Regions from separate parts of the Paenibacillus sepulcri genome, predicted to be linked through region 3. Evidence: riboswitches for the same ligand, from Rfam matches in the RefSeq annotation. Region 3 holds a riboswitch; each other region holds the start of a gene.
The links. A riboswitch is a leader RNA that binds a small molecule or an ion and turns the genes downstream of it on or off. The one in region 3 is predicted to bind cyclic di-AMP.
Positions count from the first base shown of each region.

Region 1: another riboswitch for cyclic di-AMP. It lies ahead of ACFOLF_RS17775 (3D domain-containing protein); the one in region 3 lies ahead of ACFOLF_RS24275 (hypothetical protein).
Region 2: another riboswitch for cyclic di-AMP. It lies ahead of ACFOLF_RS16995 (C40 family peptidase); the one in region 3 lies ahead of ACFOLF_RS24275 (hypothetical protein).
Region 4: another riboswitch for cyclic di-AMP. It lies ahead of ACFOLF_RS11900 (APC family permease); the one in region 3 lies ahead of ACFOLF_RS24275 (hypothetical protein).

Region 1 is NZ_JBHRUP010000001.1:4,012,938-4,017,555, reverse strand. It holds gene ACFOLF_RS17785 (HD domain-containing protein) at 1-1,211, shown strand, start outside; gene ACFOLF_RS17780 (TatD family hydrolase) at 1,231-2,010, shown strand; cyclic di-AMP (ydaO/yuaA leader) riboswitch at 2,183-2,385, shown strand; gene ACFOLF_RS17775 (3D domain-containing protein) at 2,625-3,773, shown strand; gene rnmV (ribonuclease M5) at 3,904-4,476, shown strand; gene rsmA (16S rRNA (adenine(1518)-N(6)/adenine(1519)-N(6))-dimethyltransferase RsmA) at 4,477-4,618, shown strand, end outside.
Region 2 is NZ_JBHRUP010000001.1:3,858,842-3,863,459, reverse strand. It holds gene ACFOLF_RS17000 (DEAD/DEAH box helicase) at 1-1,055, opposite strand, end outside; gene ACFOLF_RS16995 (C40 family peptidase) at 1,359-1,859, opposite strand; cyclic di-AMP (ydaO/yuaA leader) riboswitch at 1,865-2,018, opposite strand; gene ACFOLF_RS16990 (hypothetical protein) at 2,416-3,231, opposite strand; gene ACFOLF_RS16985 (M1 family metallopeptidase) at 3,297-4,618, opposite strand, start outside.
Region 3 is NZ_JBHRUP010000001.1:5,529,343-5,533,960, reverse strand. It holds gene kdpA (potassium-transporting ATPase subunit KdpA) at 1-1,558, opposite strand, end outside; gene kdpF (K(+)-transporting ATPase subunit F) at 1,599-1,676, opposite strand; gene ACFOLF_RS24280 (hypothetical protein) at 1,797-2,207, opposite strand; cyclic di-AMP (ydaO/yuaA leader) riboswitch at 2,324-2,508, opposite strand; cyclic di-AMP (ydaO/yuaA leader) riboswitch at 2,601-2,798, opposite strand; cyclic di-AMP (ydaO/yuaA leader) riboswitch at 3,197-3,361, shown strand; gene ACFOLF_RS24275 (hypothetical protein) at 3,369-3,797, shown strand; partial or broken gene ACFOLF_RS24270 (YitT family protein) at 3,909-4,615, shown strand.
Region 4 is NZ_JBHRUP010000001.1:2,659,931-2,664,548, forward strand. It holds gene ACFOLF_RS11895 (hypothetical protein) at 1-45, shown strand, start outside; gene ACFOLF_RS11900 (APC family permease) at 109-1,926, opposite strand; cyclic di-AMP (ydaO/yuaA leader) riboswitch at 2,062-2,222, opposite strand; gene ACFOLF_RS11905 (polysaccharide deacetylase family protein) at 2,433-3,353, opposite strand; gene ACFOLF_RS11910 (MFS transporter) at 3,377-4,618, opposite strand, start outside.

The DNA of each region.
Region 1 (4,618 bases), 1.5 Mb from region 3:
ATACGAGGGAATTTCAGCGTCTGCGGCGAATTCGTCAGCTCGGTACATCTTATTTGACCTTTCACGGGGCGGAGCACAGCCGCTTCTCGCACTCACTGGGCGTTTATGAAATAACCAGAAAAATCATTTCCCAATTTGAACGGGGTGGTTATACGGACTGGCCCAGGGAAGAGAGGCTTGTGACGTTATGCGCCGCTCTGCTGCACGATGTGGGTCATGGTCCCTTCTCGCATTCCATTGAGCAGGTGTTTGATACTGATCATGAGGAATGGACATGCCGTATATTACTGGAGAATACTGAAATTAACCAGGTTCTCCGCGAGTGCGACCCCTCCCTGCCGGAACGGGTGGCGGCTGTCATCTGCAAAACGTACAATCAACCGATTGTGGTCAGCCTCATATCCAGCCAGATGGACGCGGACCGTATGGATTACCTGCTGCGCGATGCATACTATACAGGCGTCAATTACGGAACCTTCGATCTGGAACGCATTCTTCGCGTTCTAAGGCCGTATCAGGGACGAATTGTTGTAAAAGAGAGTGGAATGCACGCCGTTGAGGATTATCTGATGTCCCGCTACCAAATGTATTGGCAGGTTTATTTTCACCCGGTCACCCGGAGCTCGGAAATTATACTTCGACAAATATTTCGCAGAGCGCGCGAGCTTTATGGGGGCGGGTATGCTTTCTCATGGATGATCGAACCGCTCCGGCATCTGATGGAAGGTACGCTGGATGTGGAGAACTATCTCCTGCTGGACGAAGCCATGGCTCAAACAGCCTTTACGCAGTGGTTGAAGGAGGAGGATTCTCTGCTGGCAGAATTATGCACCCGATTCCTAAACCGAAAACTATATAAATACATAACCATGGACAATGCCGATGAAAAGCTTTGGCAGGAAATTCGTGAACAATTCCAATCGATCGGTCTGAATCCGGACTATCATCTGGAAATCGACTTTCCCTACGATATGCCGTATGATGTATACCGTCTGGGGCATGATTTCATGGACAAGGATGAACGTCCGCCGATTCTGCTTCTGGGGCAGGATGACCGCTTGTCTGAAATCTCCAGAAAGTCGGATATCATCCGCTCGATTACCGGAATTCATCAGGGCAAATATCATCTGTATTACCCCGAAGAGCCTTTACTTGAATCGGCCCATCTGTTGTCGCCGCATATCCGCGAACGATTCGGGCTCTTATTATAGAAGGGAGATCAACTTGCTTATGTTAATCGACACGCATACCCATCTGGATTCGAAACAATTCGACGAAGACCGCGCGGAAGTGATCGAACGGGCCCGTGCTGCCGGGATCTCGAGAATTATAAATATCGGCTTCGACCGGGAGACCATTCCCACGACAATGGCTCTGGCGGAGCAATATGATTTTATCTATGCGATTGTAGGCTGGCACCCTGTTGAAAGCATTCATATGCTGCCCGGGGACCTGGACTGGATTGCATCGCTTTGCGATCATCCCAAGGTTGTCGGAATCGGCGAAATAGGCTTGGATTATCACTGGGATACGTCTCCGAAGGACGTTCAGCAGCGTGTTTTCCGGGAGCAGATCCAACTTGCGCGGCAGAAGAAGATGCCCATTTCGATTCATAACCGGGAGGCGCATGAGGACGTGCTTCATATACTGAAAGAGGAGAATGCCAAAGATGTGGGCGGGGTCATGCACTGCTTCTCAGGCAGCTGGGAGACGGCGAAACAATGCCTTGACATGAATTTCTATATTTCGTTCGGTGGACCGCTCACATTCAAGAACGCGCGTGTTCCCAAAGAGGTGCTTGCACAGGTGCCGCTTGACCGTATTTTGATCGAGACCGATGCTCCTTATTTAGCTCCCCACCCCTATAGGGGGAAACGAAACGAGTCCGCTTTTGTCCGTCTTGTAGCAGAAACGGTTGCCGAAATTAGAGGGAAATCTGTAGAAGAAATCTCGAAAATTACGACAGAGAATGCTCAGAATTGTTTTGCTTTTAAAGAAAAAGGGCTATAAGAGGCAGCAATCAAGACATTTCGAGTGAAAAAACTAATTTTGAGTCAGTAAATTGGCAGTTTTTCACGTGATTTTCCTTAAAATTCGTTAAAATCGCGATTAATCTCTTCTTTACAATGAGCAGCAAAAGGCGGTATCATTCATCTCAGAGCTTCAAAACTTGCATTCCTTTTCCAAAATATCGCTTAATCTCCGAAGTCGGAGAGCGGGGGAACCAAACATTGATACACTTCGTATCGGACGAAGGGCAGTAAATGTTGAATTCTTCTTGGGGTGAATTTTATGGAAGCATGTGGTAGACATGCCAGCCATGAATAGGGCGACTCTCTCGCCCGAATCCGACAGCTAACCTCGCCAGCGTAATAGTGTTATAAGAGAGATCAACCTCGTGCATTTAATCCATGTCCCGTCGTCATCTGGGAAGCCACGAAACAGATCCTCTGTCGTCGTCGGCTTCTTTTATTTTGAATATTGCGTAAAAAGACGACATAGGGTTTACCATGGAGGTCGAGGTTGGAACGAGGAGTGGCGTGCAATCACGCCAACAAAAACAATAGAACCGTCAAAGGCAATCATGTAACTAGGCGGCGGGGCTATGAAGGAGGACCGAAGAAGTGGGCGCACTCCAGCTTAAGGATACCCATGGTAAACGATCATCCAGCATGTCTTTCGCATTGCGATGGAAGCATGAGAACGTGCGTTTAATATTACTGAGCGCTCTGATCTCAATCGCTATGACTTTCATGTTTCTGGTGTTGTTGTACGGAACGGCTGACAAGCACGTCTCCGTAGTAGTGAACGGACAAGAAACCATTGTTTCGACAAAACAATGGGTCCTTCAACGCCTACTGGATGAACAAGCCATCACGATAGGGCAGTATGACAAGGTGTCCTTACCTCTTAACGGGGGAATAAAGGACGGCGACCGCATCGTCATTGACCAAGCGGTACCGGTCCATGTGAAGGCAGACGGCAAGGTAAGAACGTTGTACACGACAGAAAGAACGGTTAAGGCAGTGATCGATCAATCGGACATACTGATACGCAGTCAAGATAAAGTTTGGCCTGCCCTGGAGGACAGAGTAAAGTCCAACATGAGTGTCACGGTCACACGGATCGAGAAGAAAATTTCGGAGAAGGCTTATACCGTTCCCTTTTCGGTCGTGAAGAAGGAAGACCCCAAGCTTGAGCAGGGCAAACAGAAGCTTATTCAAAACGGCAATGAAGGCAAAGTAGTCAAACAGTTTGAGAACGTATATGCGGACGGGGTGCTTGTGTCCCAGACTATGGTTACCAAGCTGACGAAAGCGGAGTCGGTCGATAAAGTGGTGGCGGTGGGTACCAAGAAGCCGGAAACGAATGTAGTTACGCTCTCAGCGAAGGCGGGCTCTTCTACAGTAACGACCAAGCGGGGCGACAAGCTGAAGCCTAAACAGATATTGAAGAATGTAACGCTGACTGCATATGCTGCGGGCGTTTCATCAACGGGCAAGTCAAAGAGTCATCCGCAATATGGGATAACGGCATCAGGTGCGACGGTTCAAGAGGGCAGAACTATCGCGGTTGACCCGAAGGTTATTCCTATCGGCTGGTGGGTCTACATTGAGGGTATCGGTTTCCGCAGAGCGGAAGATACGGGCAGTGCCGTCAAAGGCAAAAAAATCGATGTTTATTTTGAAAGTGAGTCTTATGCTGAGAAGTTTGGTCTCAAACGAGGATACACGGTTTATGTGCTCGGGCCGAATAAGCCGGAGGCAATTTAACCTTGGGACCTAACTCCCTTAATAAGGGTTTACCTCATTCATATCGTATTTTAAACATAAATATGCCATTATAAGGAGGGGCGATTGCCTCTTCTTTTGTATGTTTGTCTGAAGGGAATGGATGGACGGCATGATTAAGGAAATAATCGTAGTTGAGGGCAAGGACGATACCGTGGCCATCAAGCGGGCAGTTGAAGCGGAAACGATCGAAACCGGCGGTTCGGCTATCGGAGCGGATGTTTTGCGCAGGGTGGAGCTCGCACAGCAGCGCCGCGGAGTTATTTTATTTACAGATCCGGATCATGCAGGGGAGCGCATCCGTAAAATTGTTGCGCAGCGTGTGCCCGGCTGCAAGCATGCTTTTCTCCCCCAGGAGGATGCAAGCTACAAGGGGGATATCGGCGTCGAGAACGCCTCGCCCGAAGCGATTCGAAGAGCGCTCGCCAATGTGCGTACGGAAGCGGGCAACGGCGAAGGGACAAGCCAGCCCGAGATCACCTGGGACGATCTTATGCGGGCAGGTCTTCTTGTGCACGCGAACGCTTCAGAGAGGCGTCTAAAGATGGGCAATTTGCTCGGCATCGGCTATGCGAACGGCAAGCAGTTTTTTAAGCGTTGCTCCATGTTCCGAATTACGCGCGAGGAATTTGAGCTGGCATTGACAGCGATGGAGCAAGAGAGCAGCGAAAGGGGCAAGTCTTGAATGAGTGGTCCAAACGTGCATGAGGATGTAGCTTCGCCAAGACGCACACGCGACATCATTGCCAAATACGGATTTTCCTTCAAAAAAAGTCTGGGACAAAATTTTCTGATTGATCAAAATATATTGGAAAAAATCGTATCGG
Region 2 (4,618 bases), 1.7 Mb from region 3:
ACCCGGTCAACGATCGGCAGCCAGACGGCTTCGCGGGTCTTGGCCGGCTTGCTGAGATCGGGCATCGTAACCCGAAACTCAATGGACTTTGACATTCGGCTCAGGACGATCGTAACAGGCCGCTGACTGTAGCCAAGCGGGTGCGGGCGCTGCCCGGTCTCTGCACCTGCTCCGGCAGCGGGCGGCGGGGAGCCGCTATTTTGCACGGAATCCGGTAATGCAGGGTAGAGAGAACGTCCGTCCGTCATGCGCCCGGAGCTCGTATCCGCTTCCTGCGGGCTGACGGCTTCCTCCCGTCCGCCGGCCGCCCCAGGAGCGTCCACGGCTGGATGACCGGCCGCCGCATCGGCCCGCTGCTCCCAGCCTCCGAGGAAGCGGGCAACGCGTTCAAGCGGCTTTTGTGTCGCCGAGACTCCGATGCGCTGCACCGGCTTCGGGCATAACGCACTGAGCCGCTCCAGCGACAGGGATAAATGAGCTCCCCGCTTGTCTCCGGCCAGCCCGTGGATTTCATCCACAATGACCGTTTCCACCGTCTGCAGCATGCCGCGTCCTTTCTCGGAGGTAAGCAGGAGGTAGAACGATTCAGGGGTGGTAACCAGCACATCCGGCGGATTGCGCACCATTCTGGCGCGCTCGCTTGAGGACGTATCCCCGGTCCGCACGGCTGAGCGTACTCCCGGCCATGCGAGGGTCTCCGCTCTTTGATGCTCTTCATGGAAACGTTCAATAGCTTCCATAAAGCCGATGATATGGTACTGAATATCGTTATTAAGCGCCTTCAAGGGCGTAATATAAAGTGTGCGCACGCCTGGCTTCCAGCTGCTGCCCGGGGCCGTGGCGGCGATTTTGCCTACTGCGATTCCGTTCAGGCAGGGCAGCAGCGCCGCAAGTGTTTTACCGGAGCCGGTCGGTGCTGCGATGAGCGTATGATGATTGTCCATAATTGAAGCCCACGCGTCCAGCTGAATATCGGTCGGCTCGCCGAAGGCCTGCCGGAACCACCCCGCAAGAGTCGGATGAAACACCTGCAGCGCAGGGGAAAGCTCTGTCATCACCTAACAGCTCCTTTCATTCATACATCAAGGTTGGGATTGTGGTTATATTATACCCATTTTCCCTCTGATTGCGAGATTCGCCGGCACCCTCCGCACAACGCCCGGGTCTATCGGGTCCATTTTGACGGCATCCAGCATGCGCTGGACTGTTTGAATACCGGAACATACGGGGTATATATAAGAGCCGCTTCTTATTTCATACACCCAAATGAAAAAGCAAAAACCGCAGCAGCTTGTCCAATCGGACAAGCGTCTGCGGCTATGCATCAGCATTCGTTAGCGAATGCTCATTGACACTGATCAACCAGCGTCTTCGCTGTCAACCAATTCATCAGAAGGTTCGTCAGCGTATTTCTCGAATGTCTCAGGGCTCATTACGCGGCGGGCAGTAACATAGCGTTTAACGTAGTAAGAGTCACTGAGGCTGCTAATGGTAACGCCCTTGCTGGAGGAGGAATGAGCAAATTTGCCGTCTCCAACATAAATGCCGACGTGCGAAATGCCGCGACCATTCGTATTAAAGAATACGAGATCACCAGCAATCAAGTCGTCCTTGACTACTTTCTTGCCCAGCTTGGACTGAGCGGAGGATGAATGCGAGATCGAGACGCCGAGTTTGTCAAACACGTACATCGTAAATCCGGAGCAGTCAAATCCTTTGGTAGTCGTCCCTGCCGTGCGGTAAGGAGTGCCGATCACATCACTGATAACGCCGTCCATTTTGGAGTCTGCTAGTGCGCTCCCAACTTGGAATAAGAGTACCAATGCTAGACCGATGAGTAGTGCAGAAACTTTTTTCAAAAAATGTGACCCCTTCCGGTTGCCTGCGAGGTTAGCTGTGGGGTTCGGTTGAAGGCTCCCTATGATACCCTCTGACATTCGTTGCAGCAAATGTCGGGATCAATTCACCCAAGATGGTTCCCCCGCTTCTCATCCAAGAGAATTCGGCAATTTTTTCATGCTGGCATACTAATTCTGTTTTTTTAGCGAATCTCCTTCCAAATTCACAATTTGTTCACAAATTAGAATTATTAGAGTGAAACTTTTTGACAACTCGTCTCGTTATCTTATTGCAAAAAATGCGAAAGGGCCTTCCGGCATCTGCATGAGCCTTTTTTTTGTGGTCTAAACTTGAGTCTTAAGTCCATGCGGCAGTTGAACGCTTCCGATTTCACCCGCATTATCGACAATATCTGACTGCGCCTGTTTCTCTAATTCGCCTTTCAGATGTCATATTTTCAAAACAAAGAGGGACCAACCGCATCAAAACGGCTGATCCCTCTTTGATATTTTTAAGTTCTCACCGGCAACTGAACCGACTTCTGCCTGCTGCCTGTTTCGCTAGTAAGAGCGGTGGTCAGGTCTGCTTGGAATGCCATACTTCATATTGCGAGGCTACCGTCCACACTTTCATAACCGTACGAACCAGATGATAGCTTTGATGCAAAATGAGTGCAATCAACCCGGCCCAGAGCATGGAGGCCGAGGCCATGGTCAGACTGAGCGCCATTCCAATGGCCCACATTAGCAGCGAGATGCCGGCCAGCGGAATAAGATGCCGCACCCCGCCCCAGAATGAGCGAAGCGCGCCGTTTCCGGACACAACGCCGAACTGCATGGCGAGGAAGAGCAGGTGGAGCAGCGCCGCCCACACCAGCCAACCGCCGGCCCAGGGCCCGATCTTGTTGGCGATGTCCGCCAGACTGCCGCTGCTGAGCAGGGCATCAAGCGCTTTGGGCAGCAGCCATACGCCCGGAGCCAGCGTCAAGGCCGTTTCGATGCCGTATAGCAGTGCAATCGGCTTCCACGCCGTACGGATTCCTTTGATAAATCTTGTGCCGTTCTCATCCTGGGCATGATGCAGGGAATGGAACAGGCCGGCGTTCAGGAACGGGGTCAGGAGCATGCGCCCGAGCAGCAGACTTGCGAAGAGCCAGATATAGGGACGAATGAGATCGGTCTTGAGCAGCTGGAACTGCGCCTCCGTCAGGAAAAGCGCCACAGCTCCGTCCGAGGGTGCGCTGTCCGGGTAACGCTTCAGCAGCGGGACCATAATTCCTTCAACCGAACGGTAGAGGAAGAAGCCCCACAGCAGCTCATACAGGAACAACATAATAATGATGTAAAAATGCTTCATCGTCAGATGCCAGCCTTGCTTCACATGATGGTTCATGCAAGCCTTCACCTCCTTTTTTCTCCATTTGTTTGGCGGGTACCTGCCGGCTCCAGGTCGCCAGGCTACCAGGCAAGTGAAGTGAAGATCCCCTCCAGCAGCTTGGCAACGCCAATGCTCCAGCGCGTTTGTACCTTCTCCGGAAGCTCGGCTTTCATGAAATTGTTAATATGCTTGTTGTCGAGCACGTTCTCATTCTGTGGATCAATCGCTGCCCAAAGCAAAGGAGAGGAATGCACCAGCGTATATTGAATGTGCATCTGCGCCGCATCCCAAACCTTCGGCAGGGTCGTCCCGTCGGCAAACTGGAAAACAATCGGGACAGGTCCGTAGCTGCCACCATTCTTGCGGATCAGCACGGTTGACTCATATTTCACAGTGCCGTTTTCCTTCACAGGCTTGACCGCAATCGATTCAACCGAATAGTCGGACATCTGATTGCCGTAGACAAACTGGCTGAAATAATCGTTCCACTTGGTCTTGGTGACCTGCTCCACAACATGCTGGAAATCCGCCGTTGACGGATGCTTGAACTTGTATTTCTGGAAGTATGTCCGCATGATCTTGCTCATGATCTTCGGACCGACCTGTTTCTCGATGCCGAACAGGACAAGCTTGGCCCGCATGTACACATTTTCCGCATAATGATTATGGCTGTGGTAGGACCAGGAAAGCTGCTTCAGCGGTGCGGGATCGGTCATGTAGCTGGCTTCCACAGGAAGATTGGGAGCTACGCCGTATTCGCTCTCCATCACCTTGTCCTCGGAGTAGGAGGTGAAGCCTTCATCCAGCCAGGCTTCTTCGAATTCATTGGAGGCGACCATGCCGTACCAATATTGATGGCCGATCTCGTGAACGACGGTGCGCTCGAGATCGTAGCCGGGATTGTCCGTCTCGGCGGCGAACGAAGTGATCAAGGTCGGATATTCCATTCCTCCCGCTCCGTTGCCGCCTTTGGGAGGGACGACGATCGAGAGTGTGGAATAGGGATAAGCCCCGTACCACTGGGAATACTTGGCCAACGCTGATTTGGCGGCATGCATGTAGCGGTCCTTGAACTTGGCATGCAGCGGGTCGAGGTACAGCTTGATGCGGACACCGGGGACATTGTCGGTCGAGAACGGTTCTTCCGCATAGACAAAGTCGGGAGAGGCGCTCCAGCCGAAATCATGCACATCGTCCGCATAGAAGGAGAAGATTTTCCGGTTGTTGTCGGCTGCGGCAGGCTTCGTCTGGAATCCGGTTGCGGCAACCTTGTAGGAGGCGGGCACATTGATTTTTACGCTGTAAATGCCGAAGTCGCTGTAAAATTCAGAGTTGCCGTGGTACTGATGGGCATCCCAGCCTTCGGTCGTTCTCCCCCTGGTGCCTACCGTCTCATAGGCGG
Region 3 (4,618 bases):
ACGTTCCGATCGTCTCCGGCACCCATTGCTTGCGGGTCAGCGACCCGGCAACGGCCAGCAGCGCAATCATCGAAATATACCTTCCGAAGAACATGACAAGGCCCGTGGTAATATTCCAGAACGGCGTATTATCTGCGAGTCCCTCAAATCCGGAGCCGTTGTTAGCCGCGGATGAGGTGTATTCATACAGCACCTGCGAGATGCCGTGGAAGCCAGGATTCGTAATGGCCCCTTTTCCAAGATCGGTCAGGAAGGCAATGGCCGTCGGTGCAAGAATGATAAACGGATGCGCCAGAATAGCGATCGCGATCAGCTTCATCTCCCGCGGTTCAATCTTCCTGCCGAGAAACTCCGGCGTTCGCCCGACCATCAGACCGCAGATGAATACGGCAAGAATGGCATACATCAGCATATTGACCAGCCCCACGCCTTTACCGCCGAATACGACGTTAAGCATCATCTCTGCAAGCGGTACAAGACCGCCTATCGGTGTGAGCGTATCGTGCATGTTATTGACCGATCCCGTTGTCGCCGCCGTCGTAACCGCTGTGAACAGGGACGACTGGGCAATCCCGAAGCGTACTTCTTTACCTTCCATGCTGCCCTGTGAAGCATCAATGCCAAGCCCGTTCATGACAGGGTTCCCGCTTTTCTCAGCCGAATAGACGACAGAGAGGAATACAAGGAACAGGATCATCATGGCCGAGAAAATAACCCAGCCCTGCTTGTGGCTTTTTGCGAATCTGCCGTACATGAAAGGCAGCGCCGCAGCCAGCACCCACATCGACAAAATCTCGATGACATTCGTAAGTGGTCTCGGGTTCTCGAACGGATGCGCCGAGTTGACGCCGAAGAACCCGCCTCCGTTGGTGCCCAGATGCTTGATCGATTCCAATGAAGCTACAGGTCCGATTGCGATCTGCTGGGTCGCGCCTTCCAGAGTGGTTACGGACAAGGTAGGATCAAGCGTCTGCGGCACCTGCAGGGCGACCAGCACCAGGGTGACGATGATCGCCAGCGGGAAAAAGACCCGTGTGTGCGCTTTGACGAAGTCCTCGAAGAAGTTACCTACCGTTTTTCCTTTGCTTGTGATTCCTCTCACGAATGCGACTGCAACCGAGAAGCCGGTCGCCGCCGACGTGAACATCATCATCATGATGACCGCCATTTGCGTGAAATACGACAGCCCGCTTTCACCGCTGTAATGCTGCAGGTTCGTATTGGTCATAAAGCTGATTATCGTATTCATAATGAGCGTGGGCTCCATATCGCCGATTCCGTTCGGATTTAGCGGCAGCCCGCTCTGCACCCGAAGCAGCACATAGCTGATGGCTACGAATATGAAGTTGATGGTAACGAAGCTGATGGCGTACTTCTTCCAGCTCATCCCCGCCCTGTTCTTCAGCCCCATGATCATATAAATCACTTTCTCCACCGGACCGAACACCTTGTCTGTGCGGTTAGGTTCGTTCGAGAATACATGATACAAATAATTCCCGAGCGGTTTGGCGATCAGCATCAGAACGCCGATCACAATAATAATTTGCAATATGTCCATAGCCGTTCCTCCTTGGGGCTTAATCGACTCTCAAGCTCATTTAAAATTTCTCGGGATGAAGCAGGGCATACACCAGGTAGATCAGCAACGCGCCTGTAAAAATCAATACCAGCGTCATAAGCGTTCTCCCTCCGTCTCGTCGATCGATTTGTCGCACCAGACCAAGAATCCGGCGATAACAAGGAAAGAGGCGATCAAAGTCAAAATCATCCATACATCCAACATAACAGCACTCCCTTTATGGTTGATCATTCAGGCGGCTGAGCAAGAACCCGACATCTCCGGATTGCGTGCGCACAATATAGGCAGCCCCGAGCTTTTTATAAATAACCTCGGGATGCCATACCGTCGTAATAACGGTAATCTCCTGGCAGGACCAGTTGGCCATGAGCTGCAGATACTGACAGCTGAGCGGCAGGCTCGACTCAAAAATATAAACGCGTCCGATCGAAAATTGGGGAGCCGCTCCCGCTTTGCTGCGGGTCGTGTTCACTCGTATAATTTCATTAACGCCCAGTTCCCGCAGCAGCTTTTCTTCCCTCCTATTATTCGTGAGGGCGACCACAGGCTGCTGTTTGTAGAGCAGCAGCCGTACGAATTTTCTCCCTGCCTCAGTCGATGCAGCCACCAATATGGGCCGTTGTTCCATACTTTTCTCCTCCAAATTCAGGGAAGAAGGCAACAAAAAAGAAGCCTTAGGAAAAGAGTAACCTTTACCTGCGGCTTCTTTGACCATGACAAACGTCCTGATCGCTCGCGATAAGTGTTGCCTCTCCCGGTACGCTTACGAGGTTAGCTGTCGGATTCGGGCATGAGAGTAGCCCTACGCCCGGCATTTTGGAATGCCGGATGATTCACCCCGTGACCGTCGCCTTCGTCCCGATGGACGAGGACGGTCGTTGGTTCCCCCGTTACTGCAGCTGCTGCGCAATATTCAGCGAATGAAACAAATTCAAGATTTATACAAAAATCTATACAACAAAAAACCGCAGAGGCACGTGACGCTCTGCGGTCGAATTTAATCGATCACTTCGTTCACCATTCCTCTCTCCACCTGCGCTTACGAGGTTAGCTGTCGGATTCGGGCGGTGAGAGTCGCCCTACGCTGCATGAGTTTCATGACACTCCTGCAACGATTCACCCCTGCGCTGTACGATCCGACTCTCACATCGGATACCAACAACGCCTCTATGGTTCCCCCGCTTTCCACCCGAAGGCGGAAACTCAGCGATCAAAAAAATGGATATATGCTGTTAAGCACGATATGAATCATACTCCCAGCCGTACGGCGTGTAAAGCATGTCCAGAACAGCTATGGGCACAAATAACGCCGCTGGACATATTTTCAAGCGCTTTCAGAGGATCAATGCTTCTTTATGCTCTGTATATCGCGGTATTTCGCCGTTTTTCTTTATCTCCGCTTAAAATGAAACCAGGCCCTTCGGGAGCTTATATGAAGATTGGGGCAGCGTATTAGCAACATGAAGAGGGAACGAGTAATTGCGCAAAATGACTGGTTTTAGCCGCTTATTTTCACTTTAAATGAAAAATATGGCGTTATGAAGTGTTTAACAGGCTGCGGATCATTTTACAGAAGAAAAGGAACGGAATATGATAAATGGCAAGCCTGTTACGGCTATCATTTATTCGCTGAGTGCTTCCAAAGGAAGCAGCGGGGGAACCATGTGAGCGTCTGACACTTCTGGCGTTCAAGGGGTGAATCCGGATGCCTGACGGCTCTGGCAGGGCGGCTCTCTCGTCCGAATCCGACAGCTAACCTCGTAAGCGAAAAAAGGGAGAGAATTTAAAGATGTCTGTTCAAACCGTTGACCCACTGCCCAAAGCTGACCCGCTGCCTGAACCGGAACTCCGCCTGCAGATCGTTCAAGTCAAAAGGATGGAGCTGTTTATTGTGGCCCTCAATGAAAACAAAATGACCCGTTATCAGGTCATCCTGTTTCTGACCACAAACGCCGGACAAGCATGGAGCGATATGGTGCTGGAAAATTGGCAAAAGCCCGCGGACTGGATTACATGGTCCAACCGTTTCCGAGACATCATGGATTCCAGGGAGCCTCATAATCTCGCTTGGTTATTGCAGCATTACCATGAAGATACCATTCAAAGTGTACTGGTCTCCTCAGCTCTGGAGCAGTTGAAAAGCAATCCCGGTCATAATCAGTCAGCGACAAAAACCGTATTGTTTGACCGTGCATCTTCTTATATTAGTTTGTTCTAGCATTCAAACCTCTTTTTATATTGTAGGGAAGCCCGGAGAGTTTCTGTGCTCTTCGGGCTTATTTTCTATGCCCTATAGTCAGAGGATTCTTCCGGAGGTACTAAGATCGTGATGATCAACAAACAGGTGTTTCCCCTCAGACAGCTTGCCGCTATTATGCTGGGCGCGGCTATTTTCGCATTCGGCCTGCATTATTTATCATTCCCAACAAGCTGATGGAGGGGGGCTTACCGGGATCTCCCTCCTGCTGCTGTATGCTTTTTCGCTGCCCCCTTCGGTCACTACGTTGCTCATAAATATCCCGCTGCTGCTGCTCGGCTGGAGAAATATGAGGCATCGGCGAATGATCTTTACGATATACGGCACGCTTTCCTTATCGTTGTTCTTATGGTTGATGGAGTTTGTGATTGACCGTGGCTGGATTGTGCCGTTTGTCAATCCGGAGTATTATTTTCTCGTTACCTTATATGCCGGCTATGATCGGATTCGGGCTTGGCATCGTATTCAGATTTGCGAAACGACCGGCGGTATCGATATCATTGCTTTCGGAAGGGGCCTATGAAGCCAGAGCCTTTTCGAATATTACCCATAAAGGGCAAGCCGTTTGCGAAGCGATTACCCGGGAGTTGGAGCGGGGTTCGACTCTCATTCCCGCTAGAGGCGGTTTTTCTTTTGAACATAAAGAGCTCGTGCACTGCATTGTTTCCAGGCAGGAAATCGGGCGTTTGAAGGATGCTGTGAAAGAGGCCGATCCCCACGCGTTTATTATCATCAGCAATGTGCATGATGTTTTGGGACAAGGCTTCGAGCGGGAATAGCAG
Region 4 (4,618 bases), 2.9 Mb from region 3:
ATCCAGCGCCAATCTACTGCTAAGCAAGAGATGAAGACCGCCTGATGCTTGAGCTGCTATTCTATCAGCTGCATCGATATTCCAAAACAATGCGCATGGCAGGTTAGTTTACCGATTCAGATGATAGGGGACTGTCGTGATAACTACGTCCTTCTGGGCGAACAAATAAGCATGCAGCATCAAGCCTGTCTGGTTGTGAAGAATATACTGCCACCAATGCTTGGTTATGAACTGGGGAATGAGAATGGTAATATGATCGGTTTCCGCGCTTTTCCACTCGACCGTATCAATGAATTTCATGAGCGGCCTGATCACGCTGCGATAGCTGGACCGGAGCACGATGAGACGGACGCCGGGATTCCATTCCTCCCACTTTTTCTCCATCCGTTCAATATCTTCATCATCAAATCCCACATAAACGGCGACCACATTCTCCGTCAGCGACTTGGCGTAGCTCAGCGACTGCATGACAACGCGCGTTATGCCCGCTACCGGAACCACGATGGTGCTTCCTTTAATAACCGGTTTGTCCGCTTCCATGTTGATCCGCAATTGATCCGCCGTATTGCGGTAATGCTTGTTGATGCTCAGAAAGATCCAGATCACAACAGGCAGGAAGAGAAAGACCATCCAGACATGGCCGAACTTGGTGAAGATAAAAATCAGCGTAATGACCAGAGTGGTGAGCATGCCAATTGTATTGATGACTAATTTTATGATCCAGTTGGCTGGCTTCAGCTTAATCCACCTCACCATCATCCCCAGCTGGGATAACGTAAAGGGAATAAAGACACCTACCGCATACAGGGGAATGAGGCTCTCCGTATCGCCATGGAAAAGCACCACGAGCAGAGCGGACAAGATGCCCAGAATGATAATGCCATTGGAAAAGCCGAGTCGGTCGCCGCGCACCATAAACACATTCGGCATATATTTATCTTTGGCCAGCATGAACGCCAGAAGGGGGAAGGCCGAGTAGGCTGTATTGGCCGCCAGAAACAGAATCAGGGCAGTGACTCCCTGGATGATATAATAAATCACGCCTCTGCCGAAGGTGGAATCGGCGATCTGGGAGACTACGGTTTCCTTCGGATTCGGCGTAATGCCGTACCAGTAGGCGAGAAGGCTGATTCCCACAAACATAGCGCCCAGAATGGCGCCCATCATGATCAATGTGGCGGCGGCATTGCGATTGGCTGGCTGCTTGAAGTTCGGTATGGCGTTGGACACCGCCTCCACGCCGGTGAGCGCGGAACAGCCGGAGCTGAAGGCCTTCAGAAGCAGGAAAAGACTGATATTCGATACTGCGGCGCCGATTTCCGGAGGATGCGCGTCAACGCCTCCGAGCGCATACTTGATGATTCCCGAAATAATGAGTGCGAAAATCGCGAAGACAAACAAATAAACGGGCATGGCAAGCACGGACGCGGATTCCGTAATTCCGCGCAGGCTGATAATGGTCAAGAACAAAATCATGATGAGTGCAATCAGTACGCGATGATCATGCAAGGACGGAAAAGCCGATGTAATGGCATCAGTCCCGGCGGATGTGCTGACGGCGACAGTAAGAATGTAATCGACAAGCAGCGAGCCTCCGGCCAGCAGTCCGGTGCGGACGCCCAGATTGTCCTTGGCTACTACATAAGCCCCGCCTCCGGCGGGATAAGCGAAGATCGTTTGCCTGTATGACAAAATCAGAATCAGGAGAAGACCCAGCACGGCAAGCGAGATGGGGATGGAATACCATACCGCCGCGAAGCCCGCAGCCATCAGAACGATCAGAATTTGCTCCGTCCCGTAAGCGACTGAAGAGAGCGCATCCGAGGACAATACCGCAAGCGCTTTAAGTTTGGTCAGCCTTTCCCCTTCAATTTCCGCACTTTTCATTGGACGTCCGATTAATAACCGTTTGAATCTGCCTACCACTGTGACTTCCCCTTTTAGCTGCATTTTGTTGTGAAGCAAATGATCCTATCCCTTATTTCAAGCATAAAAAAAGCCGCAGAAAGTTAGGAGCTTTCCGCGGCTTTATCCATAATTGAACATGGTTAAAACAACGATAATTCCTCTTCCGTACGCTTACGAGGTTAGCTGTCGGATTCGGGCGCGAGAGTCGCCCTACACCTTGGCTTGCGCCAGGTGATTCACCCCTGAGACCAGATCAACTGCATCTGCCTCCATGGTTCCCCCGTTTCTGTTTCAGAACTCAGCGATTAAGGATTTCTATGAAATTGAAACTCTTTTCCGCGACTTGCTGCTTCACTTACTGAATATTACTCCTTCACTTATTTGTTGTACAGCAACGGAAACTGGAGAATATTTTAGCTCATTACCCTATATAGCGATATAAACGCTTACATAGATCCTATCCTCTTCCTATCAACCTTTTTCGCAGGATATCTTCATTTATGACCTATTATGTTTCCTACCCATTATTTTTGTCTGGTCATAAGCGATCTCAACAGCACAGCCGCGGATTTGAGCCTTGGCTTTTTTCTGTACTTGCGCACATCATCGTAAGTCGCCAGGGCAACCTTGGCATCCCTCAGCGCATAAGCGAAATCATCCCCCTGCATCAGCTTGTATTCCCATACCCGCTTCTCCCAGGATGGAACAAGGGCGCTCATATGCTCGTCCTCGGCTGCCGGATGAATATAAGTCTCGCAGATTCCCTCGGGAAGATCGTAGAGCTTTGCCAGCATCATTTGCTTGAAGCTCTCATAGGTTTCCCCTTCTTCCACGCCATACGTATGGCTCAGCAGATAATCCGGTATCGGCACGCCGAGCGTATCCGCAAGATGGACCACCTTGCGCAGTGCCTGCTCCGCCCCCGGAATGGACGCCAGAAACTTGTCCCGGGGATCGATCCAGCGGAACAGACGGAATGGCAGGCCGCGCCGGGAGCACTGCCACAGCACCTGCGGCAGATAGCTTCTGCCTGTCGCCAGCCCATAGAGACTTCCCATATGATTATCCGCATGGGAGACCGTCAGACCCGCCTGCTTCACCGCCTGGAACTGTGCCTGCATTTCCCGTACAACCGCCTTCGGATCGGACTGCCGCTCGAAAGCTTCGATGGTGGCGTGCATGCGCCCGTCCGGGCCCTCCAGCGACGGATCGCCGGTCAGGCTTTTCCAGGGCAAAGCGGCAATCTCGCTTGTTAGCGTCAGATGCAGCCCGATATTCGCAGCCTTCTGCTTACGGCACCACGCTGCCGCCTGCTCAAAGGCCGAAGCAGGCGGCATAATCGTTGCCGATGATACCTTCCGCTCCTCCAGCAAATACATAATAGCTTGATTGGCGGCCTCGCTCTGCCCAAAATCATCCGCATTCAAAATTAAATATTTCTCCATCTGCCGCACCTCCAATACTTTATTCAATCCTGACTTTTCGGAAATGGCTTCAGAAAAAACGAGAGAATCAAGGAAACGCTCAGTAAACAAAATGGGACAACACAGACCAGGACGCGAAAGGTCAAATCAGGATTCGGTCCGGGTTCGTCGCCGCTTACATAGCCAAAGAGCATGCCGATGGTCCAGAACGCCAAGGCCGAGATCAGACCGCTGGAGCGGGTGATGAATCCGCTGACGGCCGTATACACGCCTTCCCTGCGCTGGCCGGTTCTGGCCGTATCCAGATCGATGATGCGGCTGTTCAGCACAGGCGGAGTAACCAGATACCCAGCCAGTCCGAAGCCGACAATAATCCCGAATACAATCCCGCTGGCAAGTCCCTGACCGAACCACAGCGGTATGACGGACAAGGCATAAACAGCGAGAGAAACCCTCCAGCCGTTATGGGAACCAAGCTTGTTAACGATCCAGTACCAGACGACCACAAGGGGAATAACCGATACAAATATCGATGCCAACAGCAGGGAAACCTGGGATTCGGGAATGCGGAGCGTATATTTGGCGTAAAAAGGGATCATCGAGCTGAGCAGCCCGTTCACCGTCTGGGCGAACGAATTGGCAATGTTGAATATCCAGAACTCCTTGTTCTTCAACGTCTCGCGGAAGGATTCGATCAAACCAAGCCTGGGCTCGGAAACTTCCGTTTTCCCTTCCTGCACGCTCATCACGCACAAGAGCATGAATATCCCGAAAACCACGGCATAGATAAGCGCCATATAGCCAAAGCCGAAGGCCTCGAATACGAGAGGCGTAAGCGCCGATCCGATAAGGATTGCCACAATCTGAAAGCCCTGCTGGATTGCCGAAGCCTTGGCCCGCAATCGGCTGCCCCGGAACAGCTCCGGGAAGAGAGCGCCGTAATTCACCCAGAGAATCGTAGCAACCCCTTCATAGAGAATAAGCGAAACGAGGAACCAAAGGAAGAGGTTCATATTCCCCAATCCCTGCGGCACAGCGAAAACCATGACAAATGAAGCCATAAAAAAAGGAATGGCCGAATAAATCCAGGGCTTGCGCCGGCCGAAACGCGTTCTGGTGCGATCCGACAGATAGCCGGCTATCGGCTGATTCACCGCGTCCCATATTAAATAGATGGTCCGGGCCAGCGTAGCAAGCCCCACTCCAAGACCCAGCTTTTCTACATAAAAATAGCTGTAAAAAGAATTGAAGGCCTGGCTTGGAATCATCAAAGCAAACATGCCAAG